One region of the Arthrobacter sp. B0316-5-4 genome, then DNA from elsewhere that is predicted to be linked to it. Evidence: riboswitches for the same ligand, from Rfam matches in the RefSeq annotation. Region 1 holds a riboswitch; each other region holds the start of a gene.

Region 1 (10,093 bases):
TACGAAGCCGGTGATGAGGAGACGTACGGCGGCTACATCACCGCATCCAAGGACGGAAAGCTGGTGGCCGGCATCATGCAGAAGCAGGCTGACATGGGCGCCATGCCGGACCTGTGGTCCACCTACCTGCGCACGGACGACATCAAGGCGACCACAGAGGCCGCAGCTGCCAACGGCGGCCAGGTCTACATGGAACCCATGGATGTTCCGGAGCAAGGCAGCATGGCCATGTACGGCGATTCCTCGGGCGCATCCATCGGTGCCTGGCAGTTCGGTCAGATGAAGGGTTTCGAAGTCGCTGCGGAACCGGGTTCACCGGCGTGGCATGAGCTCCTTGCCAAGGACTACGACTCAGCCGTGTCTTTCTACCAAAAAGTCTTCGGCTGGGACACGAATGTCATGAGTGATACCCCGGAGTTCCGCTACACCACCTTGGGCGCAGGAGACAACGCGAAGGCGGGCATCATGGATGCAGCCGGCGTACTCTCCGACGAAGTACCGTCCATGTGGAGCGTCTACTTCGCGGTTGAGAACACCGACGCCACGGTGGAACAAGCCCTCGCCCTGGGAGCAACGGTCATGCATGCCGCGGAAGAAACACCGTTCGGCCGCCTGGCGACGCTGATTGATCCCACCGGCGCAGTATTCAAGGTCATCCAGGACACGGGTCAGTCCGCTTAGACTTTTGATTTCCGGGTGGTGCCCGGCGCCTCCTACCCAGGGGCGCCCGGCTCCACCCGCCCACCGCCGATCCTGGGGGATCGTTCGGCGTGGGCGCTTTGACCGGTCCCTCATTGATTGGCCGCAGATTGGGCAACCACGATCCCCACCTGCGGTCCCTGGGGAACGAGGACCTGAGTTGCAGCACTTTTCACAAACCATCAAAGCCACCGCCCTGTTGGGCCTGGCGTCCTTAGCCCTGGCGGGATGTTCGCTGATCAGCAGTGGGGATGCCAAACGGGACGAGTCCGGCAAACCTACCGAGTCTTCTGTTGCGGATGCCTTCAAAGTGAAGGTGGGTGACTGCATCGCTGAGCCGTCCGGTACTGAGGTCAAGGACGTATCCGTCATCCCCTGCGACCAAGAGCACGATCTCGAGGCCTATGCGGCCAAGGACATTGTGGCCGACACCTACCCGGGTCAGTCCGAGGTTGAGAAGCAATCCGAAGAGTATTGCAGTTCCGAGTTCGCAGGCTTCGTGGGCGTGCCCTTTTATTCATCAACTTTGGAACTGACCTACTTCTACCCCACTACCGACACATGGAAGGCCGATGACCGCGAGATCGTCTGCCTGATCGGCGGAGCGTCCGGCGCAGCTACGTCCGGGACCCTTAAGGGCTCCGCCAAGTAGAGAGGGCCGGTGGCGGGCACTCTCCGGCCACCACTGGTCCACTTCCCATTCATCCGTTCGTGTTCTGCTACGTCTGAGGCAGCTTTACCCCGGAGTAACTTCCGGGAACAGCGCCCACTTCACAAGAAGGTGGGCGTCGTCCACAGGGCCATACAGGGCTCCCTAATGAAAGTTAGAGCGGATGCACCAACACCATTGGAAATTACTGGCGGGAACGGCCCTGTCGGCAGGGTTGCTTGCAGCCCCGCTGACGGCCGTCCCGGCCATGGCGGCGGACGATCCCGCCACGCCGGCGGGGACCTCGCCGGTAGTCATCAACGAGGCCTATCTCAGCGGCGGAAGCAGCGGCGCGGCCTTCAAGAACAAATTCGTGGAGCTCTACAACTCCTCGGACGCACCCGTCAGCTTGGCTGGCTGGTCTTTGCAATACCGGGCGGGCACCGCTACCGCAGCACCAACGGGAATCACTCCGTTGACGGGGAGCATCCCGGCCAAGGGCTACTTCCTGGTCCAAGGGGCCAGCAACAGCGCCTCCTCGACGGCGCCGGCCCTCCCCACGCCGGATGTTCAGGCTTCCGGAACCCTGAACCCGAGCGGAACCACCGGGACACTGGTCCTGGCGAAACAGGGCACCGCCGTGTCCCCACTTCCCGCGGGTTCAGTGACGGCCAACGCCGCCATCGCCGACCTCCTGGGTTACGGAACGTCCAACACTTTTGAGACTGCGCCTGCAACGGCTCCCGCCAGCAATTCAGACGTCAAGAGCCTCAACCGGACCAACGGCGTTGACACCGACTCCAACGCAGCAGACTTCAGACTCGGTACGAGCATTACCCCGACGGCCTCCGGCGGAGGCACCACCCCGCCCACCGATCCTGGGCCGCAACCGGGCATCAAGACCATCGCGGAAGTACAAGGCACCGGCACGGCCAGTCCATTGGTCGGCAGCACGGTGAGCACCCGCGGCAAGGTCACCGCCGTCTACGCGACCGGCGGATTCAACGGCTACTACGTCCAGACCCCCGGTACCGGCGGCGAAACAGCAGGGGCGGCCAGGACGGCGTCGGACGCTTTGTTCGTCTATTCACCCACGACGGCGGCCACCGTCCAGCCGGGCGACTACCTGGAACTCACCGGTGTGGTCAACGAATTTGCCAACCAAACACAGATCACAGTGGAAGCCGCGGGGCTGAAGAAGCTCACCGAGGCGGCACCCGAGGTCAAGTCCACGCCGTTCGCCTTGCCGGCCAACGAGGCAGCCCGCGAAAGCCTCGAAGGCATGCTTGTCTCACCCCAGGGTGACTTCACGGTGACGGACAACTACTCCCTGAACCAGTACGGCGAGATCGGCCTCGCGGCCGGTAAGTCCCCGCTGGTCCAGCCGACGGCGGTGGCAAGCTACGGCTCGCCCGAGTATGCCGCAGTAGTGGCAGACAACGCCTTGCGCGGCATCAAGCTCGACGACGGCGCGTCCACGAACTTCCTCAAGGACGCCACCACCAAGGCCCAGCAATTGCCGTACCTGACCCCTTCGGACCCCGTACGTGTCGGCTCGCCCGCCACGTTCAAGACCGACGTGATCCTGGGCTACGGGAACAACTCGTGGAAGTTCCAGCCGCTTACGGCGCTGAGCCCGGCAAACGCTGAGTCCGTCCAGCCCGCAAGCTTCACCTCCACCCGCCCCGAAGGTCCTGCAGACGTGGGTGGCAGCCTCAAGCTGGCGTCCTTCAACGTGCTGAACTACTTCCCCACCACGGGTGACCAACTCGCTGGCTGTGTTTTCTACACCGACCGCGACGGCAACCCGATCACTGTCAAGGAGGGCTGCAACGCCCGCGGTGCTGCCAACGCAGAGAACTTCGAGCGCCAGCAGGCCAAGATCGTTGCCGCGATTACCAAGTCGGGCGCCGACGTCGTGTCCCTCGAAGAGATCGAGAACTCGGCCCAGTTCGGCAAGAACCGCGACGACGCCCTGTCCAAGCTGGTGGAGTCCCTCAACGTCAAGACTCCCGGCGTGTGGGATTACGTGCGCACGCCTGCGAACGCTCCCCCGCTGAGCGATGAAGACATGATCCGCACCGCCTTCATCTACAAAAAGGCAGCGGCCGAACCTCTGGGCGAGTCCATCATCCACAACGACACCGTGGCTTTCGCCAGCGCCCGTAAGCCGCTGGCCCAGGTGTTCAAGCCGGTCGGCGGCAGCGATGACAAGAAATTCATCGCGATCGTGAATCACTTCAAGTCCAAGGGCTCCGCAGCAACGCCGGACGATACCGACAAGGGCCAGGGCGCCTCCAACGTTGCCCGCACCAAGCAGGCCGAATCCCTGCTGGCTTTCTCCAAGGACCTCCAGGCCTCCACGGGCACTGACAAGGTCTTCCTGATCGGTGACTTCAACGCCTACTCCAAGGAGGACCCCATCAACGTCCTCACCGGCGCGGGCTACACCGACCTTGAGGTCGGCACCGGCAAACACTCCTACCTGTTCGGCGGCATGGTCGGCTCCCTCGACCACATCCTGGCGTCCCCGGCCGCCCACAAGGTTGTCACGGGAACCGACATTTGGAACATCAACTCCGTGGAGTCCGTCGCCCTGGAATACAGCAGGTATAACAACAATGTGACCAACTACTATGCGGCGGACGAGTTCCGGGCCAGCGACCACGATCCCGTGGTGGTGGGCCTGAACCTGGCTCCGGACGCACCGGCCACTGTTGACCTGCAGTTCCTGGGCATCAACGACTTCCACGGCCGGATCGACACCAACACGGTGCTCTTCGCGGGTACGGTGGAGAAGCTCCGTGCGGCAGCAGCGCCCGGCGCGACTGCCTTCATCTCCGCTGGCGACAATATCGGCGCCTCCCTCTTCGCTTCCTCGGTGGCGAAGGACCAACCCACCATTGACGTCCTGAACGCGCTTGAACTGCAGGCTTCCGCGGTGGGCAACCACGAGTTCGACGGCGGCTGGGCAGACCTTCGCGACCGCGTCATAGCCGGAGGCAACAACGCAAAGTTCGCCTACCTGGGAGCCAACGTTTACCAGAAGGGCACCACCACCCCCGTCCTGCCGGAGTACAAGGTCCTGGACCTGAACGGCATGAAGGTAGCGGTCATCGGCACTGTCACCCAGGAAGTTCCTTCCCTGGTAACCCCCGCAGGCATCACCGATCTTGAGTTCGGCGATCCCGTGGAGGCCATCAACCGGGTGGCCGCGGAGATCAAGGCCGAAAAGCTGGCAGACCTGATCATCGTGGAAAACCACGACGGCGCCGCATCCGGTACCCCAGAGGGTGCCACTTTGGAGCAGGAAGTTGCCGCGGGCGGTCCGTTTGCCAAGCTCGTCAACGAAACCACTCCAGACGTAGCGGCCATCTTCACCGGGCACACCCACAAGGAGTACGCCTGGGACGCACCCGTGTTGGACGCCAACGGCCAACCCACCGGCAAGACCCGCCCGATCGTGCAGACCGGCAACTATGGCGAGAACGTGGGCAGCGTAACGCTCACCGTCGACACGGCAACCAAGTCGGTCACCGCTTACAAGGCAGCAGTGGTGGACAGGACCACCGAAACCGCTGAAAGCCTCGTCGCGGCCTATCCTCGGGTGGCTGCAGTGAAAACCATCGTGGACAAGGCCCTGGCCCAGGCTGCGGAAATCGGAAACCAGCCTGTAGGTGCCGTGACCGCTGATATCACCACCGCATTCACCCCGGACCCCGCTGGCGGCGCCCCCAAGCGGGACGATCGCGCGAGCGAGTCCACGCTAGGCAACCTGGTAGCGGACTCCCTGGTGGACACGCTCAAGGCGCCCGAACTCGGCGCGGCGGAAATCGGCGTCGTCAACCCGGGCGGCCTGCGCAACGAGCTGTACTACGCGCCGGACGGAACCATCACCTACGCCGAGGCCAACGCGGTCCTGCCGTTCGTGAACAACCTCTGGACCACATCCCTGACGGGTGCCCAGTTCAAGGCGCTCCTGGAGCAGCAGTGGCAGACCAACCCGGACGGCACCATCCCGAGCCGCCCGTACCAGCAGCTGGGGGTGTCCAAGAACGTCAACTACACCTACGACGCCGCCCGTGCGGCGGGCGATCGGATCACTGGCATCTGGGTTAATGGCGCTGTGATCGACCCCGCAAAGCAGTACAGGATCGGTACCTTCAGCTTCCTCGCAACCGGCGGTGACAACTTCCGGGTCTTCAAGGAGGGCAGCAACACGAAGGACACGGGCCTGGTGGACCGTGACGCCTGGATCAAGTACCTCCAGACGCACAACCCGGTCTCGCCGGACTTCGCACGCCGCTCAGTTGCTGTGGCGAACTCCACCACAGCCGAGGTCAAGGCTGGCGAATCCATCACGCTGGCGGTCTCCAAGCTGAACCTGACCTCCATCGGCAGCCCTGCGAACACCTCGCTGAAGGCGGTCTTTGTCGACGCCAAGGGCGCCTCCGTGGCAGTCGGGGACGTTCCGGTGACCGCCGGCGCGGCGACCGTCAACGTGAAGGTGCCCGCTGCAGCGGCCGCAGGTACAGGCACCCTGGTGCTGACCGCCGTCGAGTCCGGAACGGTAGTGAAGGCCCTGGTCAAGGTGGCAGCGAGCGGGCCCAACCCGCCGCAGTGCACCCCGCCCACCAAGCCCTCCAAGTGGTACGACATTGTGGGCTGGCTGCGGTACGGCATCGAATGGTTGCAGTACCAGAAATGCCTGAGGGGCTAAGCGCCCCATAGCATGACCCCAAGAGACAGGCCCCTCACGATTCGTTCGTGAGGGGCCTGTCTTGTGGTTACTTGTTTGCCGGCTCCGGGTCCTGGACCCTGGCAGCATCACTGCGCAGCTCGGCCTGGAAAGCCGCGTAACGGGCCAGGTGGGCCGGACGGCGTCGGAGTACCGCCCAAGCGACCCCCAGGATCACGAACCACAGCGGCGTGGCGAGCAACGCTGTGAGGGTGTCCGGCTGGGTGGTCAGCGCCCACAGCACGAAGGCAAAGAAGGCGAACACCACCCACACCATGGCCACTCCACCCGGCATTTTGAACGCCGAAGATTCGTGCAGGTGGGGGCGGCGCTTCCGGAAGGCCAGGTAGCTGGCCAGGATGATCGACCATACGAAGACGAAGCAGACGGCAGACACGGTGGTCACCATGTCGAACGCCTTACCGACGTCCTGGCCGGCGTACATGAGCACGACGCCGGACAGCAACAGAACGCAGGACAGGAACAGTGCGTTGCGGGGTACTTTGCGTCCGGAGAGCGCGCCGAACACCTTGGGGGCATCGCCTTCCTGGGCGAGGCCGAACACCATGCGGGACGTGGAGTAGATTCCTGAGTTGGCTGAGGACATGGCGGACGTGAGGACCACCAGGTTGACGATGGTGGCTGCTGCGCCCAGACCGGCCAGCGAGAACATGGCAATGAACGGACTGTGACCGGCAGCGAACTGGGTCCACGGGGTGACGGACATCAGGATGATCAGGGCGCCCACGTAGAAGAGGAGCACACGGATGGGAATCGAGTTGATGGCCTTGGGCAGGTTCTTTTCAGGGTCCTTGGCCTCAGCCGCAGTGGTTCCCACCAGTTCGATGCCGACGAAAGCGAAGACCGCGATCTGGAATCCGGCGACGAAACCCATGAATTCGTTCGGGAAGAAGCCTCCATGGCTCCAGAGGTTGGTGAAGCTGGCCGGGCCTGCTTCGGACTGGAATCCGCTGAAGATCATGAACAGGCCAACAATGATCAGGGCCGCGATGGCGACGATCTTGATGAGGGCGAACCAGAACTCGGTTTCGCCGAATGCCTTCACCGTTGCCAGGTTCAACAGCAGGAGGATGCCGATGGTAATCAGCCCCGGCACCCAGAGCGGAAGGGAAGGCCACAGCTCCTGCGAGTAGCCCGCTATCGCGATGACGTCCGCGATTCCCGTGATGACCCAGCAGAACCAGTACGTCCAACCGGTGAAGAAGCCGGCCCAAGGACCCAGGAGGTCAGCTGCGAAGTCGCTGAAGGATTTGTAGTTCAGGTTGCTGAGCAGCAGTTCGCCCATGGCACGCATGACGAAGAACAGCATGAAGCCGATGATCATGTACACGAAGATGACGGACGGGCCGGCGGCGGAGATGGTTTTGCCGGATCCCATGAAAAGGCCTGTTCCGATTGCTCCGCCGATGGCGATGAGCTGGATGTGGCGGTTGCTGAGCTGGCGCTCAAGATGCGGTGAATCGGTACCGGTTGAGGGTGGGCGCTGAATCGTCAAAGGAACTCCATCGTTCAGGCGGCACTGGGTGCCACAAGATTCGGGTTCCTCCCCGCTCTGTAGATGGACCTGAGAGTTTCCGCAGGCGTGGGCCTGCTTGCACCTTCGGTGAGCCCGGCGTTCCGGACTGCTTTCCAGAGTTGCCTCGCCGCGGCGGTACATGGGCCTGAGAGATTCCTGGGGAGGGTTTGCTCCTACGGCGCCTGTGGTGATGTACCGGCAGGGCTCTCCCGCCGCGGATCAAAAGCGCGCACCACCAGTTCGGTGATGCAGCTCACACACTAACGAAGGCCGGGCGGCACTGCAACCCTGGGTCCTCAGCGGGCCAGAATGCTACGCGCAATCTCATCGGCATCCCGGAGGGTCCGCTGCCCGCTGGCATAGGCCTGCCCGGTCCGGGGCCGGGCCTCCGCAGCGATGGCCGTGCCCCACTGTGAAGCGGACAACTGCAGGCCCAGCACGTACAGGTTTTCGGTGACCGACCCGTTGGCCGCCAGGGGCCGATACGGATGCGGCACAACGTCCAGGCCGGTGGTCTGCATGGGAGTACCCTCGACGCTCATCATGATCTTGGTGCGGACCAGCCCGTCAGCCATGAGCTGTTCCAACAGCGGAGAGAGGTTGATGCCCACCCTGTTGGCGGGCGACATCGCCTCGATCAGGGTTCGCGCTTCCACCGGAGCGTCATGTACCCAAGGCGAAACCGCCCGGAACAGTTTCGCGCTCCGGTCCACGCTGAACTTCGGGTCCGGCCCAACAAAACTTACGACGCCGGCACGCGCCAAGGCGGCCAGCTGCTCCGAACGCAGCGCGGGCGCCCCGCTGGCCAGCCCTTCGACGAAGGATTCGAACCAGCCCCGAAGCCCCGCCAACCAGGATTCGTCCGTGATGCCACCATCAGCCACCACGGATTTCAGGATCGCCCGGCCGGTGTGGAGCGCACCGATCGCCATCTTCACGGGGTCCGATTCACCCAAGGCCGATCGGCGCGCATCATCATCCAGGTACGCCGTGACTGCCGCGTCCAGCTCCCGCCTTGACGCAAAAGTACGTCCGGCCAGCGGCGCGGCGAGTCCGCGAAGATTCAGCCGGCGGGAAGCCACGACGTGCTTTTCCACGAGATCACCCACATCGATTTCCCACTTCGCGGTGGTGTGCGCGTGCGGTTGGAGCGCGTCCTCGAGGTCCGCCAGGAACTGCGCAGGATCCTTGATCGCAGCGGGTTGTGAACGGGCCAGCGTTGAGTAATACGCCCACAGTGCATCACGGTGGAGCAGCGGCCAAAGGTCGTGGTCGAAACCGGGCTGGATTCCGGCCGCCCGGAACCGGTCCACGGCGTCTTCGGTCAGGTAGCGCATGGTGATGCTGCTGGGGTAGTAGCCAGCCAGCCCTGCCTTGGCACGGTAAGGAGTGCCCCGCCGGGAGGCAGCAATGATCCTGGGTTCCCTGCCCGATGCCCGATACTCCAGCACGCCTGCCCCGGGAGAACCGGCCTCGACGAACTTGCCGCCACGGCCCTCAGTCAGCTGGCCCATGACGTCGAAGAAGTTCAAACCCATGCCGCGGATCAGCACCGGCTCGTTATCCGGCACTGCCTCCCAGTCGACGTCCGCTGGCGGTGCTGGCGGGAAATAGAGCAGCCCTTGCTCCTCCGCGGCGCTCTTGAAAGACCTCTGCTCGGGATTTAGCCGGGACTCGATGTGACCCAGTGCGAGGACCACGGAACCGACGGTGAGGATCGCACCGTTGGCGAGTTCGACGTCGAACGCGTTTTTGGTTCCGTCCTTCACCGGTCGCGCCGCCACGGCTGAGGTCTCATGGAACGTGACCTCGACGCCGTCGGGCAGCCGTTCGAGCAACCCGTCAAGCGTTTGGCGCAAGTACCGCCCATACAGGGCACGGCTGGGGAAGTCATGTGATTCGAGGGTGGCAAGCTCCGCCTTTTCGGCGTCGTCCAGTCCCAAGCCATCACGACGCCGGGCCTCGCGCCACTGGTCGAACGAACCACCTGCCAGCGGCGGAGCGAGCCTGGGATCTTCAGGGATGAGCGTCGGATAAAACGACTGGGTGTTCATCAGGTAGAGCCGGGACTGCCCCGGCTGCCAAACGTGGCCCGAACCCGCGGGGAAGGGATCCACCACATCAATGTGCAGGGTGGTCCCCTCTGCGCGCTCCGCGGGGGTGCCGCCAGCGGCCCAATTCGCGAGCAACCGCTCAAGGACGCTGGTGCCCCGAGGGCCCGCCCCCAGCAGGGCGACACGGTTGGTTTGGGATTTAGCCACGCTCAAGCCTAACTTCTGCGTGACTTGCTTACTGTTGAACAGTGTTGCTTGGATGGGGCGATGACCACCACAGCAGCTGATCAGACGCCACTTCCCGAGAATGACACTGCGCAGGCCCGTCCGCGCCACGCCGCAGAGGTTGCGCCTGAACCCACGGATGAAAACGTCTGGCTCGAAGACATCCATGGCGAAGAGCAGCTGGCTTGGGT
Region 2 (10,093 bases), on a different contig from region 1:
ATCTTTGCCGCGTTGATCGCCTTCGCCGCAGCAATCGCGTTCCGCTCAATGCACGGGATCTGCACCAACCCGCCAATCGGATCACACGTCAACCCCAGATTATGTTCCATCGCGATCTCCGCCGCGTTCTCGACCTGCCCCGGGGTACCACCCATCACCTCAGCCAGGCCCGCGGCAGCCATCGACGACGCCGACCCCACCTCGCCCTGGCAACCCACCTCAGCACCCGAAATGGACGCCTGCTCCTTATACAACACACCCACCGCACCGGCCGCGAGCAGGAACTTCACCACCACATCATCCCGGTCCTGCTGAGTGGCCTTGTCCATGCCCGGGGCGTAATTCAACGCGTAATACAACACCGCCGGAATAATCCCCGCCGCACCATTGGTCGGAGCCGTCACCACCCGGCCACCCGAAGCGTTCTCCTCATTGACCGCCAACGCGATCAGGTTCACCCACTCCTGCCAATACTTCGGATCGTTCCGGTCCTTATCCTCCTTCAGGAGCCGCTCCAGCCAATCCGGTGCACGACGCCGGACCTTCAAACCACCCGGCAACACACCCTCACGCTTCAACGAGGTCTCAACACAGGCCTCCATCACCGACCAAATATGCAGCAAACCCTCCCGGATCTCCTCCTCGGACCGGGACGCCCGCTCGTTAATGAACATGATGTCGCTGATCCCCAACCCCTTGGACGCGCACCTGCCCAACAACTCCGCCGCCGTCCTAAACGGCAACGGCAACTCCTTCTTGGACTCCTCCAACTCAGCCTGCGCCGCGTTCTCCTCACCCTCACGGACAATGAACCCACCACCGACCGAAAAGAACGTCGCCTCCTTCAGCACATTGCCCCCGGCATCAGACACAGCAAACCGCATCCCATTCGTATGCCGCGGCAAAACCGTCAAAGGGTGCATAACCATATCCCCAACGCCGTACTCCAAGAGCACTTCGCCCGCGAGGTTGAGCTTGCCTGTTTCCTCGATTGACGCCAACCGCTCCTCCACCTCATCGGGCAGGATCAACTCCGGCTCGTAGCCCTCCAAGCCAAGCAGGGTCGCAGTGAAAGTACCGTGGCCTTTACCGGTAGCTGCCAACGAACCGTAGAGATCAACGCGCAACCCTGCAACAGAAGACAGCACACCGGATTCACGAAGTTCCCGGGCGAACACCGCCCCGGCACGCATCGGGCCCACCGTATGCGAACTCGACGGGCCAATGCCCACGGAGAACAAATCGAAAACACCAACAGCCATGGCCGTGATCCCTTTCAGGGAGGAGAAGAAGACAAACAAGAAGGTGGGGCCGGACCAAATCCCGAGCCAAGGCTGGCCCGGCCCCTTTGGGGCGCCGGCGTCCGGAAGCGTGCGTCCAAGGGAGCGTCACGTCCGTCAGCGGGCGTCTTCGCGACCGAGCACGCGGAGGACGTCGGCGCCCCAACGGCCGAACCCGACCGACATGCGCCACTACGAGAGGTTCGCAACTCCCGGGTACAACGGGTGCGCCTTCGCAAGGGCATCGACGCGGTGACGCAACCCGGAAAGGTCCGCATCGGCGTCGGCCATGAGGGCTTCCGCGATGATGTCCGCGACCTCCCGGAACGCGGCCTCCCCGAACCCGCGGGTTGCGAGCGCGGGGGTGCCGATCCGCAATCCGGAGGTGACCATTGGCGGGCGCGGGTCGAAGGGGACTGCGTTGCGGTTGACGGTGATGTCGATCGCGGCGAGGCGGTCTTCGGCCTGCTGCCCGTCGAGTTCGCAGTTACGGAGGTCCACCAGCACCAGGTGGACGTCGGTTCCACCGGAGACGACGCTGATGCCCTTGGCGGCAACGTCCGGCTGGACGAGGCGCTCGGCGAGGATCCGGGAACCGGCGAGGACGCGCTCCTGACGCTCACGGAATTCCACCGAGGCGGCGATCTTGAACGCGACAGCCTTGCCCGCGATGACGTGTTCCAGCGGTCCGCCCTGCTGGCCCGGGAACACGGCCGAATTGATCTTCTTGGCGATGTCGGCGTCGTTGGAGAGGATGATTCCGCCGCGCGGACCGGCGAGGGTCTTGTGCGTGGTGGAGGTGGTGACGTGGGCGTGCGGAACCGGGGACGGGTGCAGACCAGCGGCCACCAGGCCAGCGAAGTGCGCCATGTCCACCATCAGGTACGCGCCAACGGAGTCGGCGATCCGGCGGAATTCAGCGAAGTCCAGCTGCCGCGCATAAGCGGACCAGCCAGCCACGATCAGAGCCGGCTTGTGCTCCTGCGCCAGGCGTTCCACTTCGGCCATATCCACCGTGTGGGTGTCCTCGCGGACGCCGTACGGGACCACGTTGTACAGCTTGCCGGAGAAGTTGATGCGCATGCCGTGAGTCAGGTGGCCACCGTGGGCGAGGTTGAGGCCCATGATGGTGTCGCCGGGCTTGATCAGCGCATGCATCACCGAAGCGTTGGCCTGCGCACCGGAGTGCGGCTGCACGTTCGCGTATTCGGCGCCGAACAGCGACTTGATGCGGTCGATGGCGAGTTGCTCGATCACGTCAACGTGCTCGCAACCGCCGTAGTACCGCTTGCCGGGGTAGCCCTCGGCGTACTTGTTGGTCAGCACCGAGCCCTGCGCCTGCATCACGGCAACGGCCGTGTGGTTCTCGGAGGCGATCATTTCCAGGCCGTCACGCTGGCGACCCAGTTCGTCGTCGATCTTGGCCGCGATCTCCGGATCCAGTTCGGAGAGCTGGGCATCCAACGACGCCGACACAACCTGCTGGTATTCAGTAACAGTTACAGGGTTCACAGTTCTCCACCGTTCGTTGCAGCGTATTCTTCGGCCGACATGAGCGGCCCTTCCTCGGTGGCGGCCACCTTGAACAGCCAGCCAGCACCATAGGGATCGTTGTTGATGAGGGCCGGATCGCTGACAACGGCGTCGTTGACCTCGGTGACCTCCCCGGTGACGGGCGAGTACAGATCGGACACGGACTTGGTGGACTCCACCTCGCCACAGGTTTCTCCTGCGGTCACAGTGGATCCAACCTCGGGCAGGTCCACATACACAATGTCGCCCAGCGCGTCGGCTGCGACCGCGGAGATCCCAATCCCAACCGGTCCGCCGCCATCAGCGGCAACCCACTCGTGCTCAGCCGAGTATTTCAATTCAGCAACTACCTTGCTCATTCCAACTCCTTCTCTCACTAACTGAAAACTTTTCAAGATCACCCGCGGCAGGTCGACAAATCAAACAGCGCAGCAGCCCCTGCGGTGCCGGGCTACTTGGAGCGCTTGTAGAACGGCAGCGGCACAACTTCGAACGGTTCGGCTTTGCCGCGGAGATCGACGTCGACGATCGTTCCCGGCTCTGAATGCTCGACGTCGACATACGCCAAAGCGACCGGGTAACCGAGCGTCGGGCTTGGCTGTCCTGAGGTCACCTCACCGATCAGTGAACCGTCCTTGAGGACCGAATAGTGGCCCCGGGCGGCACGACGGCCGGCGCCCTTGAGCCCCACGAGCTTCTGGCCGAGCGTGGATCCGACACCTGCAGCCTTGATGGCGGCGAGTGCTTCCCGGCCAACGAAATCGCTTTCCTTGGCCAGCGAAACCACGGGCCCCAGGCCGGCTGCGTAGGCATTCACATGGCGCGAAAGCTCGTTCCCGTAGAGGGGCATGCCGGCTTCAAGGCGCAGGGAGTCACGGGCGGCCAGCCCAGCCGGGATGAGCCCCTGGCCTTCTCCGGCTTCAAGGAGGGCTTCCCACAGCCCGGCAGCGTCCACGTTCGGGACATAGATCTCGAAGCCGTCTTCGCCGGTGTAGCCGGTCCGCGCCAGCAGCAGGGCCTGCCCGTTGATGCTCACTTCCACGGCCGCGTAGTACTTCAACTCGGTGACCAGCGCGTGCTGTTCCGTGGGGACCAGCTTCAGGAGGATGGCTTCGGCGTTCGGTCCCTGCACGGCAATCAGCGAGGTTTCGGCGGACGCGTCCTCAACGGCAACGTCAAAACCGGCCGCGCGCTTAAGGAGCGCCAGGGCGACGGTCTTGGCGTTGCCCGCGTTGGGGACCACCAGGTACTGGTCCACGCCTTCTTCGGGCGAGGGGCGACGGTAGGTGATGAGGTCATCGATGATGCCGCCGTCGGCGTCGCAGATGAGCGAGTACTTGGCTTTGCCCACCGCGATGGCTGACAGCTTGCCCACTAGCGCGTAGTCCAGGAACGCAGCGGCTTCCGGGCCGGTGACCCAGACTTCGCCCATGTGGGAGAGGTCGAACAGGCCGGCGGACTTACGGACTGCGTGGTGCTCCGCGAGCTCGGACTCGTATTTCAGTGGCATCTGCCAGCCGCCGAAGTCCGTGAAGGAGGCGCCCGCCTTTTTGTGCTGCTCGTACAGAGCGGTGTAGTTCTCAGGCATGTCAGGAGTCCTTAGTTCTCGAAAGCTTCGATCGGAGGGCAGGAGCACACGAGGTTGCGGTCGCCAGCTGCGCCGTCGATACGACCAACGGGCGGGAAGTACTTGTCCTGCTTCAGGTGGTGAACCGGGAAGGCGGCCTGCTCACGCGGGTACGCCCGGTCCCAGTCAGAACTCACGACGGCGGCAGCGGTGTGCGGCGCGTTGCGCAGCGGCGACCCGTCAACAGTGAAATCACCGCTGGCCACCTGCTCGATCTCCGCACGGATGGTGATCATGGCTTCGATGAAGCGGTCGATCTCGGCAAGGTCCTCGGACTCGGTGGGCTCCACCATCAGCGTGCCCGCCACCGGGAATGCCAGGGTGGGGGCGTGGAAGCCGAAGTCGATGAGGCGCTTGGCCACATCTTCAGCCGTGACCCCGGTGCGGGCCGTCAGTTCACGCAGGTCCAGGATGCACTCGTGCGCCACGAGTCCGCCTTCGCCGGTGTACAGAACCGGGAAGTGCTCATCCAGCCGGGAAGCTACGTAGTTCGCAGCCAGCAACGCCGACTTGGTGGCTTCTGTGAGGCCCTGGCCGCCCATGAGCTTCACGTAAGCCCAGGAGATCGGCAGGACGCCGGCGGATCCATAACGCGAAGCGGAAATCGCGACGCCATGACCCGGTTCATGGGCTGCCTTGTTGGCATCGCCCGGCATGAACGGTGCCAGGTGTGCCTTGGCCGCAACCGGCCCAACGCCGGGTCCGCCGCCACCATGCGGGATGCAGAAGGTCTTGTGCAGGTTAAGGTGGGAGACGTCGCCGCCGAACTTGCCAGGCTGGGCCAAGCCAACCAGTGCGTTGAGGTTGGCGCCGTCAACATAGACCTGGCCACCGGCTGCGTGGATCGCGTCGCAGACTTCCCGGACATCAGCGTCGTAGACACCGTGCGTGGACGGGTAGGTGATCATAATGCAGGACAGGACGTCCTTGTTGGCTTCGATCTTGGCGGTCAGGTCCGCGTGGTCGATGGTGCCATCAGCAGCGGTCGCCACCACAACCACCTTCATGCCTGCCAGCACTGCCGATGCGGCGTTGGTGCCGTGGGCGGAAGCGGGGATCAGGCAGACAGTGCGCTGCTCGTCGCCCCGGGAGAGGTGGTAGCCGCGGATCGCGAGGAGCCCGGCGAGCTCACCCTGGGAACCGGCGTTCGGCTGGATGGAGACCTGGTCGTAGCCGGTGATCTCGGTCAGGTCCGCTTCCAGGTCCTCGATCAGTTCACGCCAGCCCGCTGTCTGGTGGTCGGGAGCGAAAGGGTGGATGGAGGCGAACTCCGGCCAGGAGATGGCTTCCATCTCCGCGGTGGCGTTCAGCTTCATGGTGCACGAACCCAGCGGGATCATGGTGCGGTCCAGCGCAAGGTCCCGGTCGGACAGCTTGCGGATATAGCGCAACAACTGCGTCTCGGAACGGTGCGTATTGAACACCGGATGCTGCAGGAAATCGCTGGTCCGGACCACGTCCGCGGGCAGCTCGAAGTCGGCCGCGTCCCTTACCGGACCGGCACCAAAGGCAACGGCTACTGCGGAGAGGACCTCCGGCGTCGTGGTTTCATCAATGGAGACACCCACGGTGTCGGCGTCGATGAACCGGAGGTTGATACCGCGGGCTTCGGCGGCGGCGATGACTTTGTCCGCCTTGCCTGGGACCCGGACCGTGAGGGTGTCGAAGAAGGACTCGGTCTCGAGTTCGCGGCCAGCCGCCTTCAGCGCCGTCGCAAGCGTGCGTGCATGGCCGTGAACGGTTTCGGCGATCGACTTCAGGCCTTCCGGGCCGTGGTAAACCGCGTACATCGAAGCCACGATGGCCAGCAATGCCTGGGCCGTACAGATGTTGGACGTGGCCTTTTCGCGGCGGATGTGCTGCTCACGGGTCTGCAGCGCCAAGCGGTAGGCGGGAACGCCCGCGTTGTCCTTGGAGACGCCGACGATGCGGCCAGGGAGCGTGCGCTCCATGCCTTCGCGGACGGCCATGTAGGCGGCGTGCGGGCCGCCGAAGAACAACGGGACGCCGAAACGCTGCGCGGTTCCGACGGCGACATCGGCACCTTGCTCACCGGGCGACGTGATGAGGGTGAGCGCCAGGAGGTCGGCAGCGACGGTGACGAGTGCGCCGCGCTCCTTGGCCTCCGCGATCACGGAAGAGTGGTCGAACACGCGACCCGAGACGCCCGGCTGCTGCAGGACAATACCGTTGATGTCGCCGTCGGGCAGGCCGGCAGAAAGGTCCGCGATCTCGACCTCGAAGCCCAGCGCCTCAGCGCGGCCCCTGACGATCGCGATGGTCTGCGGGAGGAGATCCGCATCCAGGACAGTCTTGCCGTCCTTGGCGGTCTTGGACTTGTTGGCGCGCCGCATCAGCAGCACTGCCTCTGCGACGGCGGTAGCTTCGTCCAGCAGCGAGGCGTTGGCCACGGGAAGTCCAGTAAGGTCCTGGACCATGGTCTGGAAGTTGAGCAACGCTTCGAGGCGGCCCTGGGAAATTTCCGGCTGGTACGGGGTGTAGGCCGTGTACCAAGCGGGCGATTCCAGGATGTTGCGGCGGATAACGGGCGGGGTCACGGTGTCGTAGTAGCCCTGGCCGATCATCTGCACGGCGGTTTTGTTCTTGGAAGCCAGCTTGCGCAGCTCGGTGAGGACCTGCACCTCGGTGAGGGCGTCCTGCAACTTCAGGGCAGTGTCCTGGCGGATGGAATCGGGGACAGCAACGTCCACCAAGCCGTCGACAGAGTCGTAGCCGATGGCCTTGAGCATGGTGTCAACATCGGCCTGGCGCCGTGCGCCGATATGCCGGTCCGCGAACGCGGTAGGGGTTGATTGAACAGTCAAGAGGAACTCCATGATTCAGGCGCCCACTGAGCGCCACGATGATGTGGGTTCCTCCCCGCTCTGTATTGGACCTGAGAGATTCCGCAGGAATGGTTGCCTGCTTGCACCGTCGGTGAGCCCGGTTGCCCGGACTGCTTTCCAGAGTTGCCTAACCGCGGCGGTACATGGGCCTGAGAGATTCCTGGGGAGGATTTGCTCCTACGGCGCCTGACTGGATGTACCGGCAGGACTCTCCCGCCGCAGATCAAAAGCGTTGCATCACGTGAGTGACACGCTTCACACCATAGCCGGTTATTTTGAAAAAGCGCAAGCAAGCTGTGGCTACTGATGCATCGCTTCGTGGATCTGCAGCGCGAACCACAACTGCGCAACTGTGGACGTTTCACCCATGTCCAGCCCCGTCAACTCACCGATTTTTCGGATCCGGTAGATGATGGTTTGCCGGTGCGCGAACAGCGCCGCAGCAGTCTTTTGCCAGGAACGTTGAGAGTCCAAATATGTCCTCAGGGTCAGGATCAGATCACCGTCCTGGCTCTGCTCGTAGTCGAAAATCGGACCCAGCAGGCGCCGCACCAACGCCGTCCCCTCCTCGAATCCGGTCAACCCAAGCCACGACGGTCCCTGCGCGTATCGGGCCAATTCCAGCCTGTTGGCACGGGCTGACCCCAGGGCCCACAGGGACTCCTGCAACGCCCGCTGGATCCCGGCAACAGCCGCCGGCGCGCTGATCCCGATCACGCTGCCAAGGCCACCGCAATGCACCAGGACGTCGTCGGATACATCCGCTGGAACCACCACGTGGAGCCGGTTGTTCCGCTTCAAGGACGCCGACGCAACCCCATGCCGCCACAGTTCGATATGGACGCCGGCCAGCCGGTCGTCTTCGTGCGCTTGCGTTGCGTTACCCGATGCCATGGTGACCATCAGGAAGTCCGTAGCCGGTATGCCGAACGAGACCATCCGGCTTTCCATTTCCGCCACCCCGAGCCGTCCGTCCGCGGCCTGCAGCAGGAACTCGCCGGCCAGCCGGTGGCGGCTTTCAAGCGACAGGACAATCCGCGAGAGCTGCAGTCCCAGCACGGTTGCGGCGTGGAGGAGTACGACGGCGTCCGGGTGCGGTTCGCTGTTGGGCAGCACCACCAGGAGCGCATTCGCGTGGGTGGGGATGTCCATGGTCAGCACGTGCCGGCCACGGATCCGATGCCACTGGAAGTTCTTCCCAGCGGGCGCCGCCTGCCCTGAGGATGCCTGGCCCGACGCGGGAGCCCAGGCGTCGGCCAGGAAATCCGGCAGCGCCTGCCCGTCCGGATGCCAGGGGTGGAGGCAGCTGCGGTCCACCACAAACAAATGGGCATCAAGCTCCGTCGCAAGCCGCTGCACCAGGCTTTGCCAATGGTCCTCGGAGGCGCCGGCTGTCCGCAACAGGTCATAAACCCGCGCGGTTTGCCTGAGCCGGCGCGATTCTTCGAGGAGCGAGGATTCGGCCACAGAGCGCGCAATGGCGATGAACGGCAGCGGATACGGAATGTTGATCAGGGGCAGGGGCAACTGTTCACAGGCCGCCAGGAACCCGGCCGTCAGCGGCGGTGCGTGCATCTTCTCGCCGATCGCCAAGGCGCTGGCACCTGCGTCCACCAATGCCTCGGCGAGCGCCACCTGGCCCGCCGGATCGGGCGGGATGGACAGCCCGTTGGTCATCATGAGTTCGCCGCCCGTGACCCATTCCCACAGCCTGGGGAGGTCTGAGGTGTGTGCCCAGGTGATGCGGTTGTCTTGTCCGGCGGCACCGGCCAAGAGCGTGAGTCCCAACTGCGGCTCAGCCACGAGTTCGGCGACCGTAATGGCGATTCCGGGGCCTCCTTTCACTTGCGCATGGCCGTCGCCGCGCAGCGCTTAGACGTTTGTCTAAACGCCTCGACCATTTGTAGTCAATGTACCGCTATCCGGAGTGATCCGCGTCACCAAGAATTGAGTTATGCACTTCCCGCTCAACGGCGAGCGCCCCAGCTACCTGAAGGATCCAGCCATGACAACGCACCAGCCCATTGGCCCCGTGGATGCAACCAAAGTTCCCCGTTACGCAGGCCTGGGCACTTTCGCCCGGCTCCCCCAAATCGACCGCGTCCCGGATTACGACATCGCGATCGTCGGTGTGCCGTTCGACGGCGGAACTTCCTTCCGCCCCGGCGCCCGTTTCGGTCCTGCCGCAGTCCGCGAAGCATCGCGGCTCCTGCGCCCGGGCTACCACCCGGAGCTCGACGTCGAGCCTGTGTACGAGGCGCAGGTGGTGGATGCCGGCGACATCGCCTGCACCCCCTACGACATCACCCGGGCTGTCCGTGAGATCGAGGAGCAGGCGCTGCCCCTGATCAGCGGGGAGAAGAGGCTCATCTCCATCGGCGGCGACCACACCATCGCGTTGCCCATGCTTCGGGCTTTGAATAAGGTCCACGGACCGGTTGCGCTGCTGCACTTCGACGCACACCTGGACACCTGGGACACGTACTTTGACCAGCCCATCACGCACGGGACCATCTTCCGGCGCGCTTTTGAGGAGGGCCTCCTGGTGGAGGACAAGTCGATGCACGTGGGCATCCGCGGCCCCGTCTATGACCGCAATGACTTCCTCCGCGACCACGAGTTCGGTTTCCAGATCATCCGCTGCTCGGACCTGGACGTTATTGGCGTCCCGGCCGCGATCCAGCAGGTGAAGGACAGGCTCGGTGAAACCCCGGTCTACGTCTCGATCGACATCGATGTCCTGGACCCGGCGTTCGCCCCCGGCACGGGCACTCCGGAGATGGGCGGGCTCCACTCCCGCGAACTAC
Region 3 (10,093 bases), on a different contig from region 1:
TGGGCGGGCAGGAGCAGACCAGGTTGCGGTCTCCGGCTGCGCCGTCGATGCGGCCCACGGGCGGGAAGTACTTGTCCTGCTTCAGGTGGTGGACCGGGAAGGCGGCCTGCTCGCGCGGGTACGACCGGTCCCAATCGGAACTTACGACGGCGGCTGCCGTGTGCGGCGCGCGGCGAAGCGGGGAATCCTGCACGGAGAAGTCACCGGCAGCAACCTGGTCGATTTCCTTGCGGATGGTGATCATGGCTTCGATGAAGCGATCGATCTCGGCAAGGTCCTCGGATTCGGTGGGTTCCACCATCAGCGTGCCCGCCACCGGGAAGGCCAGGGTGGGAGCGTGGAAGCCGAAGTCGATGAGGCGCTTGGCTACGTCTTCAGCCGTGACCCCGGTCTCGGCCGTCAGTTCGCGGAGGTCCAGGATGCACTCGTGGGCAACAAGTCCGCCTTCGCCGGTGTAGAGCACCGGGAAGTGGTCGTTGAGGCGCGAAGCGATGTAGTTCGCAGCAAGCAGGGCTGACTTGGTGGCTTCGGTGAGGCCCTGGCCGCCCATGAGCTTCACGTAAGCCCAGGAGATCGGCAGGACGCCGGCGGATCCAAAGCGGGACGCGGAAATCGGGACGTCGTTGCCTTCGGTCCAGGACGCGGCATCGCCGGGCATGAAGGGTGCCAGGTGTGCCTTGGCCGCAACCGGTCCAACGCCGGGTCCGCCACCGCCGTGCGGGATGCAGAAGGTCTTGTGCAGGTTCAGGTGGGAGACGTCGCCGCCGAACTTGCCCGGCTGGGCCAAGCCAACCAGCGCGTTGAGGTTGGCGCCGTCGATGTAGACCTGGCCACCGGCCTCGTGGATGGCGTCACAGACTTCGCGGACGTCGGCGTCGTACACACCGTGCGTGGACGGGTAGGTGATCATGATGGCAGAGAGGACGTCCCTGTTGGCCTCGATCTTGGCCTTGAGGTCGACGTGGTCGATGGTGCCATCGGGCGCGGTGGCCACAACCACTACCTTCATGCCGGCGAGCACTGCCGACGCGGCGTTGGTGCCGTGGGCGGAGGCCGGGATCAGGCAGACGTTGCGCTGGTCATCGCCGTTGGAGAGGTGGTAGCCGCGAATGGCCAGCAGGCCAGCCAGCTCACCCTGGGAACCGGCGTTGGGCTGGATGGAGACCTGGTCGTAGCCGGTGATCTCGGTCAGCTGCGCCTCGAGGTCGGTGATCAGCTCACGCCAGCCTTCGGTCTGGGAGTCCGGCGCGAACGGGTGGATGGAGGCGAACTCCGGCCAGGAAATGGCTTCCATCTCTGCCGTGGCGTTCAGCTTCATGGTGCACGAACCCAGCGGGATCATGGTGCGGTCCAGTGCGAGGTCCCGGTCGGAGAGCTTGCGGATGTAACGCAGGAGCTGGGTTTCGGAGCGGTGGGTGTTGAACACCGGGTGCTGCATGAAGTTGCTGGTGCGCTCAACTGAAGCTTCAAGCGCGAAGCCCTCAGCGGACTCAAGTACCGAAGCGCCGAAGACATCGAGGACACGACCGACAATCTCGGAAGTAGTGGTTTCATCGACCGAAATGCCAACCGTGTCCGCGTCGACGCCGCGCAGGTTAATACCGCGCGCATCGGCCGCTGCAACAACTTCGGCAGCCTTGCCTGGAACGCGGACCGTGATGGTGTCGAAGAACGAGCCGTGGAGGACCTCGACGCCGGCAGCCTTCAGGGATGCGGCCAAGGTGCGGGCGTGTCCGTGTGCGGTCTCCGCGATCGCCTTCAGGCCCTCGGGGCCATGGTAAACCGCGTACATCGAGGCCACGATGGCCAGCAGCGCCTGTGCGGTACAGATGTTGGACGTGGCCTTCTCGCGGCGGATGTGCTGCTCGCGGGTCTGCAGCGCCAAGCGGTAGGCGGGGACACCGGCGTCGTCCTTGGAAACGCCCACCAGGCGACCGGGCATGGAACGCTCCAGGCCCTTCTGGACCGCCATGTAAGCGGCGTGCGGACCGCCGAAGAACAGCGGCACGCCCAGGCGCTGCGCGGAACCAACAGCAATATCGGCGCCCTGCTCACCGGGAGGGGTGATGAGCGTCAGGGAGAGGAGGTCGGCCGCGACGGTGACCAGCGCACCGCGCTCCTTGGCCTCGGCAATGACGGCAGAGTGGTCGAACACGCGACCGGAAACGCCCGGCTGCTGGAGGACGACGCCGTTGATGGCACCCTCCGGGAGGCCGGCGCTGAGATCGGCAACCTCAACCTCGAAACCCAGTGCCTCGGCGCGGCCCTTCACGATCGCGATGGTCTGCGGGAGGCAGTCGGCGTCGAGAACGGTCTTGCCGTCCTGGGCAGCCTTGTTCTTGTTGGCGCGGCGCATCATCAGGACGGCCTCGGCCACGGCCGTTGCTTCGTCCAGGAGGGAGGCGTTGGCGATGGGCAGGCCCACCAGGTCCTGGACCATGGTCTGGAAGTTGAGCAGTGCTTCGAGGCGGCCCTGCGAGATTTCCGGCTGGTACGGGGTGTACGCCGTGTACCAGGCCGGGGACTCAAGTATGTTGCGGCGGATGACAGCCGGCGTGACGGTGTCGTAGTAGCCCTGCCCGATCATCTGGACGGCAGTCTTGTTCTTCGAGGCGAGCTTGCGCAGCTCAGCCAGGACTTCGACTTCGCTCAGGGCGTTCTGCAGGGTGAGGGCGACGTCCTGGCGGATATCGTTGGGAACGGCGGTGTCGACCAACGAATCAACAGTGTCGTAGCCGACGGACTTGAGCATGGTCTCAATGTCGGCCTGGCGGCGGGCGCCGATATGCCGATCGACGAAGGTGGTGGAGGCAGAACTAACCGTCACGAAGGAACTCCATTACTTGGGCGGCGTTTGGGTACGCCACAGCGGCTGGGTTCCTCCCCGCTCTGTATTGGACCTGAGAGTTTCCGCGCTGTTTGGACAACATCGCTTGCACCGTCGGTGAGCACAACGCTCTTTCACCCTTAGGTGGGCAGAACGCCTGCTGCTTTCCAGAGTTGCCTTGCCGCGGCGGTGCGTGGGCCTGAGAGATTCCTGGGGAGGGTTTGCTCCTACGGCGCCTGCATCACATGCTTGCAGGACTCTCCCGCCGCAGATCATAGGCAATGTTCAGTTATAACGTGACCCCGGTTCAGGGCAGGCCACAAGGGTTAATTGTCCTACGTGCGGGGCGTCGCCGCAAATGGGCTGACGTGCTACTTCCGCAGCCGCTCCAGCACTCCGAGCAGGATTTCGACGTCGGCCTCCCGGCCATCGTTGCCGGCCTCCTGGCCGCCCTCGAACATTGCGTTGAAATACAGCCCGTCGCCCATGTAGCTAACGGCCTTCGCGACCTCGGGGCCGACATCCTTGGCGAGGACATCGAGCCATTGCTTTTGGATTCCGGCAAACCTGCGGCGGGTTTCTTCGTGGGCAACCTCGGCCAGGCGGGTCGCGGCAACAAACGCACGGTCCATCGGCGTCCCGGCCCACAGGGACGTCCGGATGAAGTAGGCGGCAGCACCGTCCGGCGCGGCCCTCATCTGCTCAATATCCTGTTCGGCCAGTTGGTCCAGGCGTTCCAGCAGGGCGCTGATCAGCGACTCCTTGTTGGGAAAGTGGTACAGCAACCCACCCTTGGAGACGCCGGCCCGTTTGGCGACAGCGTCGAGCGTGGCAGCCCGCTCCCCTACCTCTATGAGGAGGGCTTCGTAGGCATCCAGGACGGCGTCCCGGGCAACTGGTTTTCGTGGCATGTGTACATCATTCCCTAAAGGTTTGCTGGGGTTTAATTTGAAACTATACCGTCTGGACGGTACAGTAAGAGCATGTTCTCGCCGTCCTCCACCAAAGCTCCCCGTTCCGCTCGTCCCGTCATGGGCCCTGCAGCACCGTGGCGCGACTGGACGGCCCTGGCACTCCTGATGTTCCCGGTACTGCTGGTGGCCGTCGACAACACCGCGCTCACCTTTGCCCTGCCCGAAATTGCCCGATCCCTGGATGTTGGCGGCGTGCAGCTGCTCTGGATCGTGGACGCCTACCCGCTGGTCCTTGCCGCGCTCCTCGTTTCCATGGGCAACCTCGGCGATAGGATCGGACGACGGCGGCTGCTCCTGATCGGCAGCACAGGCTTCGCTGCGGTGTCGGCTGCTACGGCGTTCGCGCCTTCCGCCGAATGGCTGATTGCCGGCCGCGCCGGCCTTGGCGTCTTCGGCGCAATGCTGATGCCCTCCACGCTTTCCCTGATCCGGAACATCTTCACCGACCCCAACCGCCGCCGGCTCGCAATCGCCGTATGGGCTGCCGGGTTCTCCGGTGGTGCCGCCCTCGGCCCGATCTTCGGCGGTTGGCTGGTAGAACACTTCTGGTGGGGCGCCGTTTTCCTGGTGGCAGCCTTCCTGCTGCTGCCGCTGCTCGCCTTCGGCAGGGCCTTGATCCCCGAGTCCAAGGACGCAAACCCCGGCCGCGTGGATGTCCCCAGCATCGCTCTGTCGATATTCACCATGGCTCCGTTTGTCTACGGCATCAAGGAATTCGCGGTGCACGGCTTTGGGCCGACAGCAGCGGTGTTCATGCTTTTCGGCTTGGTGATGGGTGTTCTCTTCGTCCGTCGCCAGCAGAAGATCGACAGCCCGATGCTGGATGTCAGCCTGTTCAAGAACAAGGTGTTCAGTACGGCGATCATTGCCAACGTACTCTCGCTGTTCTCCATGACCGGCTTCATCTACTTCTTCGCGCAGCACCTGCAATTGGTTGAAGGTCAGTCCCCCATGGAGGCTGGTATCGCAATGATCCCCGCGCTCCTGGCAACAGTCATCGCCGGCCTGCTGGTGGTGCCCCTGGTCAAAAAGATCCGGCCCGGCTACGTGGTGGCTGGCGGGTTGACGCTCAGTGCCGTCGGCTACTTCGTAGCTGTCGTGGGCGACCACGGTAGCGGCCCGGTGTTCCTCCTGTCGGCACTCACTGTGCTTGCCGTCGGCGTTGGTGCTGCGGAGACCATCTCCAATGACCTCATCCTGGCCTCCGTACCGGCTGACAAATCGGGAGCGGCGTCAGCCATCTCCGAGACCGGTTACGAGTTGGGTTCGCTTTTGGGAACGGCAGTCCTTGGCTCCATCCTCACCGCCTCGTACCAGCACAACCTGGTCATACCCGACGGTGTGGCCGGCCATGCCGCCGAGAAGTCCGGGGAAACCCTGGCCGGCGCGGTTGATGTAGCTTCCACGCTCCCGGCCCCGTTGTCCGAAGCGCTGACAGCCGCCGCACGCGTCGCCTTCGACTCCGGTGTCCACATCACCGCGGCGATTGGGCTGGTACTCATGGCCGGAGCGGCAGCCCTTGCCGCCGTCGTACTTCGCCGTGTCCCCAAGGCGCAATAGCCGACAACGAGTAAAACAGTCCGCCCACACAAGGAGGCCGGGTCGCTGAGCGGCCCGGCCTCCTTGTTGTTTGAGAATCTAAACGGCGCTGTTGAGTGAGGTACCGAGGCCGAAGCCGCGGGTGATTCCACCCGTGGTTGCGGCGGCCAAGGCTGAAAGGTAGTCGTTGCGGCGGCGTGCCGTGATGCGCGATTCCGGTTCGAAAACCTGGTCGGGCGAATCGGCGTAATGGGCCGCCAGGCCGTCGCGCATGAGCCGGATCCCCTCAGCCCGCTGCTGCGAGACGGCGGCATGCGTGGAACCCAGTTCCTCGGCAAGCTCCTTCACGGACCGTCCAGCGAGATAGATCTCCTGGACCACGAAGCGCATTTTTTCGGGGAGGGCATCGACGGCGGCACGGAGGTACTTGATCCGCTCATCAGCCAGGACCGAGTGTTCCGGGGAATCCGTGGGGGAAGCAACGGTGTCCGCCACCACCTCATCCAGTGAAGTCAGCGTCCGGGACGCATCTACCAGGGCAGCTTCGACATGGCTGCGCTCGACACCCAGGGCCGAAGCCATCTCAGCCATGCTGGGACCCCGTCCCAGCATGCTGGTCAGGGTTTCCTGGACGCCCAGGGTTTCCTTGATCCGCTTGCGGGCCGACCGCGTAGCCCAATCTCCGGCTCGCATCTCGTCCGCGAAGGCACCTACTATCCGGCGGCGCGCAAAAGCACCGAACGGAACACCGAGGTCCGGATCGAAGGAATCAGCAGACGTTATAAGGGCAACGGCACCGACAGAAGCAAAATCATCGCGCGATAAATGCGTTGCGCGCGCACAAAGGTCAGAGACCAGGTAACCAACGAGCGGAAGGTGCTGCAACACCAGCTCGTTGCGCTGTTCGCGATTCAAAAGTGAGTCCCCCCATGAGACCGGATTATTGAGTTGCAAACCCGACTTTTTGCCGTTTCGCCGATGTCCAGAGACCAACCAGAGCATCGTTGTTGAGCGTCGAATCAGGTACGTATTCAGTGAACATACCACCTGAAAAGCTCCCTGCGTGTACGCTCGACAGAAGTAAAGATAAACCCTGCCAAATTGTGATTTTGGCGGGACAAAAAATGAATTGGGGAACCGTGGGGGCGGACGAGCTATCGGCAACGCTGTGGCGCGAACGGAGGCAGCTGGATTTCCTGCTTTTCCTCCTCGAAACACAGCTCCTGCATCTCCGGGCGGGCAACTGGCACCGGTTGAACTTCACCGCGGCCGAACTCGAAAAAGTCCTGGAAAATCTGCGCTTCGAATCCCTCGCCCGCGGGGTGGAAGCCTCGGCGCTGGCCGCCGAATGGAAAGCCCCGGATCAATCCACCCTTCCATCCCTCATTTCGCTCGCGCCCCCGGGACTGTGGCCAGAACTCCTTGACGATCACCGCCGGGGATTGACTGCATTGTTGGCAGGAATTGACCTTGCCGTTGCCCGCAATGTCGAGCTGTTGAATGCTCCGCCGGACGTGTCCCTCGTACCGGCGTCGGGCACCGATGAGGCACTGGGTAGTGACGTTGCGGACCTGGACCTCCTGGCCCGTGATTCGAACATCCAACGCGCCTTGGCTGCAGTGTGCTCGGCTACCCTGCCCACGCTCCGCGATTTCCTGGACGTGGGCTGACTCCCGCCCACGCTCCATCACTTCCCGGCGCCTTCCGCCCAACCCTCACTCACAACCCGGCCCCATCAGCCCAACCCTCACTCACAACCCGGCGCCTTCAGCCCAACCCTCACTCACACCCCGGCGCCTTCAGCCCAACCCTCACTCACAACCCACCCCCCATCAGCCCAACCCTCACTCACACCCCGACCCCATCAGCCCAACCCTCACTCACACCCCGCGCCTTTAGCGGTAGACGCCCATCCGTGACCCGCATTGACTGCGCCACCATGGGTGGCGAGCTCTACCCGCGGATCCCAAGGTCCGGCGTCGGCCTTCCCCCGAGGGACGCATCCGCCTCAAGAAGGCGGAACGTGAGCGAGCGTCCGGCCCAACACGGCGGAACGTGAGAGAGCGTCCGGCCCAACACGGCGGAACATGAGAGAGGGTTCGGCCCAACACGGCGGAACGTGAGAGAGCGTCCGGCCCAACCAGGCGGGACGTGAGAGAGCGTCCCGCTCAACACGGCGGGATGTGAGAGAGCGTCCGGCCCAATAGGGCGGAACGTGCGAGAGGGTCAGTCTTTGGGGGCCGGGGGACGGAGGGCGGCCAGGAGTTCTTCGGCGTCGGGGCCGGCCTGGGTTGCTGCCAGGTTGGCTGCGGCTATGGCTTCCACCACTTCGCTGCGTTGGATGGACACGCCCCGGGGCGCCTCGATTCCGATCCGAACGCCGTCGCCGCGCCCTTCCATGACGGTGATGACAATGTCGTCCCCGATCATGATCTTTTCGCCCGGCTTACGCGTCAGTACCAGCATGGTTTCAATCTACCTTTCCAAGGACGGGCGCGGTGGCGGGTTTGCCTTCCACCCAACCGACAGGAAGCTCCAGCGTATCCACCGTTTGCGGGCTCGCGGTTTCCGAGGCACCGATGACGGCGAGCGCGTCAACGCCCACGGACTCCCCTGCCAGCACACGCTGGAGGGCCCGCACCCAGGCCTTCGTGTCTTCTGCTTTGTGCCTCGCATCGACCACCACCCACACCTGATCGGCGGCCAGGAGGGAGATGTCGGCCCCGTTTGACGGCACGTCCCCCGGGCGGCCGAGCCCGAACGCAACCACAACGGTCTGGCCGGTGAGGACGGCCTGGGCGCGCGCCGCCGTCGTGCCCTGCCTTCCTTGGATGTGGAGGTGACCGAAGGCGGTGAGGCGGCCTGCGGTGCGGACGTCTGAGCCGCCGGCGGCTATGGACATTTCCAGGGCCGATCCCAGCGCGTCGTCGCCGAGGCCCAGGAGGACAATGAGGTTACCGTCGCCGGTCATGGGCTGCGGAACCTTTGGCGTTCGGATGGCGGTCGACGGCGGCAAGGTCGCCAAGGCCGGTACGGCGGGAGATGGACCAGCCGGTTGCAGTTCCTTGCCGAGTTGTTCCAGCAGGCCCGCGAAGTCCGGGGATGCGGTGGAGACCGGTGCGGGAGCGGGCTTGTGCATTGCGAGTTCGGCGGCGTCGGCTCGTTCCAGGAGGGCCGCGATGGCTGGCCCGTGGAGTTCGTGAACGGGACCGGGCTCAACCAGCGGGGCAGCTGGCGGCGCCTGGTGGTCGACGGGACCGGGGGCGTCCGAAACCTCCACTGTGGCCTCAAACCTGGCGGCGGCGAACAGACCCACGATGCCCGGATTGGTGACCTTCTCGGCGGATACTATGCGCGCGCCCGGCCCATACTGCTTGAGGGCCTTGGCGCGGATGACTTCCAGCGTGGCGCCACTAAGCTTGTAGCGCTTCTGCATGGCGCACCACCCCCACCGTTTCGATACGGATGTTCGCCGAGGTCACTTCGCGGTAGGAGAGAACGGGGACACCGCCGTCGGGGGCTGCAACAAGGCGCCGGATCGCAGGGCGCAGGGCAGGTGCGCAGACCAGCACGGCTTCCCGACCGGCAGCGGCGGCACCGTCCGCGGCGGATTTCAACGAGCTAAGGACGCTGTCCAACTTCGCCTGGCCCATGACAATCTGGGTGCCCCCTTCACCGGGACGCATGTCCTCCAGCATGGATTGCTCCAGCAGCGGATCGATCATGATCACGTTGAGGACTGCCCCGTCCATGTACTTGTCCGCCAGCACCGGACCCAGCGCGTGCCGAGCGGATTCCACCAGGGATTCCGGGTCCGTGGAGATCTTGGCCCGCAGCGCCAGTGCTTCATAGATCCGCGGGAGGTCGTTGATGGGGACCTGCTCTTCGAGGAGTCCCTGGAGCACGCGCTGGATTTCGGCCAAGGACAGCAGGGCAGGCGTGAGTTCTTCCACGGCGGAGGGGCTCTGCTTACGGACCCCTTCGGTGAGCACCCGGACGTCTTCGCGGGTCAGGAGCCGGGCAGCGTTCGCGGAGATGATCGAGGACAGGTGCGTGACCAGCACCGATACCCGGTCAATCACGGTAGCTCCGGTCATTTCGGCACTGTGCCGCATTTCCGTCGGGACCCATTTGCCGGAGAGTCCGAACACGGGTTCCACGGTTGCGGTTCCCGGCAACGCGTCCAGGAATTCGCCCAGGGCAAGCAGCTTGCCCGACGGCGCCACTCCCCTTCCAGCCTCGACGCCGGCGATGCGGATGGCATAGGTGGACGGTGGCAGGTCCATCGCGTCGCGTGTGCGGACGGGAGGGACCACGAGTCCCAGTTCCATGGCGATCTTGTGCCGGAGTGACCGTACCCGGGCCAGCAGGTCATCGGAGGCACCCGAAACAATGTCCACAAGGTCCGGTGCCAGCAGGATCTCCACAGGATGGACGCGCATGTCTTCCATGAGCCGCTCGTTGGGATCCTCCTCCCCGGTCAGTGCTGCAGCGCTCTCCGCCTCCTGGGTTTCGGCTTGGAGCTTTTGTGCTGTGGCTACACGCCTCGAAGCGAGGACCAGCAGCGCGCCCACCACCACGAACGGAAGGATGGGCATGCCGGGAATGACGGCCATGCTGCCGGCCGCCAGTCCTGCGATCAGCAGGGCATTGGGTGACTGCATGAGCTGCGAGGACGCGGTGCGACCCATGTCTTCTTCGGCATTGGACCGGGTGACGATCATGCCGGTGGAGACGGCCATGAGAAGTGCGG

The links. Region 1 has a riboswitch for glycine ahead of cycA (D-serine/D-alanine/glycine transporter). Riboswitches for the same ligand answer to the same signal wherever they lie in the genome.
Region 2: another riboswitch for glycine. It lies ahead of gcvP (aminomethyl-transferring glycine dehydrogenase); the one in region 1 lies ahead of cycA (D-serine/D-alanine/glycine transporter).
Region 3: another riboswitch for glycine. It lies ahead of gcvP (aminomethyl-transferring glycine dehydrogenase); the one in region 1 lies ahead of cycA (D-serine/D-alanine/glycine transporter).

Annotation. Positions count from the first base shown of each region.
Region 1 is NZ_JBNHFN010000003.1:698,989-709,081, reverse strand. Features, by position in the region: gene AC5RU9_RS11780 (VOC family protein) at 1-681, shown strand, start outside; gene AC5RU9_RS11775 (septum formation family protein) at 860-1,351, shown strand; gene AC5RU9_RS11770 (ExeM/NucH family extracellular endonuclease) at 1,533-6,068, shown strand; gene cycA (D-serine/D-alanine/glycine transporter) at 6,136-7,602, opposite strand; glycine riboswitch at 7,747-7,845, opposite strand; gene AC5RU9_RS11760 (FAD/NAD(P)-binding protein) at 7,920-9,884, opposite strand; gene AC5RU9_RS11755 (prolyl oligopeptidase family serine peptidase) at 9,945-10,093, shown strand, end outside.
Region 2 is NZ_JBNHFN010000005.1:330,763-340,855, reverse strand. Features, by position in the region: gene AC5RU9_RS17165 (L-serine ammonia-lyase) at 1-1,262, opposite strand, end outside; gene glyA (serine hydroxymethyltransferase) at 1,473-2,792, opposite strand; gene gcvH (glycine cleavage system protein GcvH) at 2,789-3,172, opposite strand; gene gcvT (glycine cleavage system aminomethyltransferase GcvT) at 3,265-4,401, opposite strand; gene gcvP (aminomethyl-transferring glycine dehydrogenase) at 4,413-7,277, opposite strand; glycine riboswitch at 7,414-7,512, opposite strand; gene AC5RU9_RS17140 (PucR family transcriptional regulator) at 7,587-9,113, opposite strand; gene speB (agmatinase) at 9,292-10,093, shown strand, end outside.
Region 3 is NZ_JBNHFN010000004.1:705,061-715,153, forward strand. Features, by position in the region: gene gcvP (aminomethyl-transferring glycine dehydrogenase) at 1-2,827, opposite strand, end outside; glycine riboswitch at 2,880-3,003, opposite strand; glycine riboswitch at 3,005-3,102, opposite strand; gene AC5RU9_RS15215 (TetR/AcrR family transcriptional regulator) at 3,199-3,738, opposite strand; gene AC5RU9_RS15220 (MFS transporter) at 3,811-5,361, shown strand; gene AC5RU9_RS15225 (sigma-70 family RNA polymerase sigma factor) at 5,440-6,255, opposite strand; gene AC5RU9_RS15230 (flagellar protein FlgN) at 6,465-7,010, shown strand; gene csrA (carbon storage regulator CsrA) at 7,567-7,806, opposite strand; gene AC5RU9_RS15240 (hypothetical protein) at 7,811-8,776, opposite strand; gene AC5RU9_RS15245 (flagellar biosynthesis protein FlhA) at 8,754-10,093, opposite strand, start outside.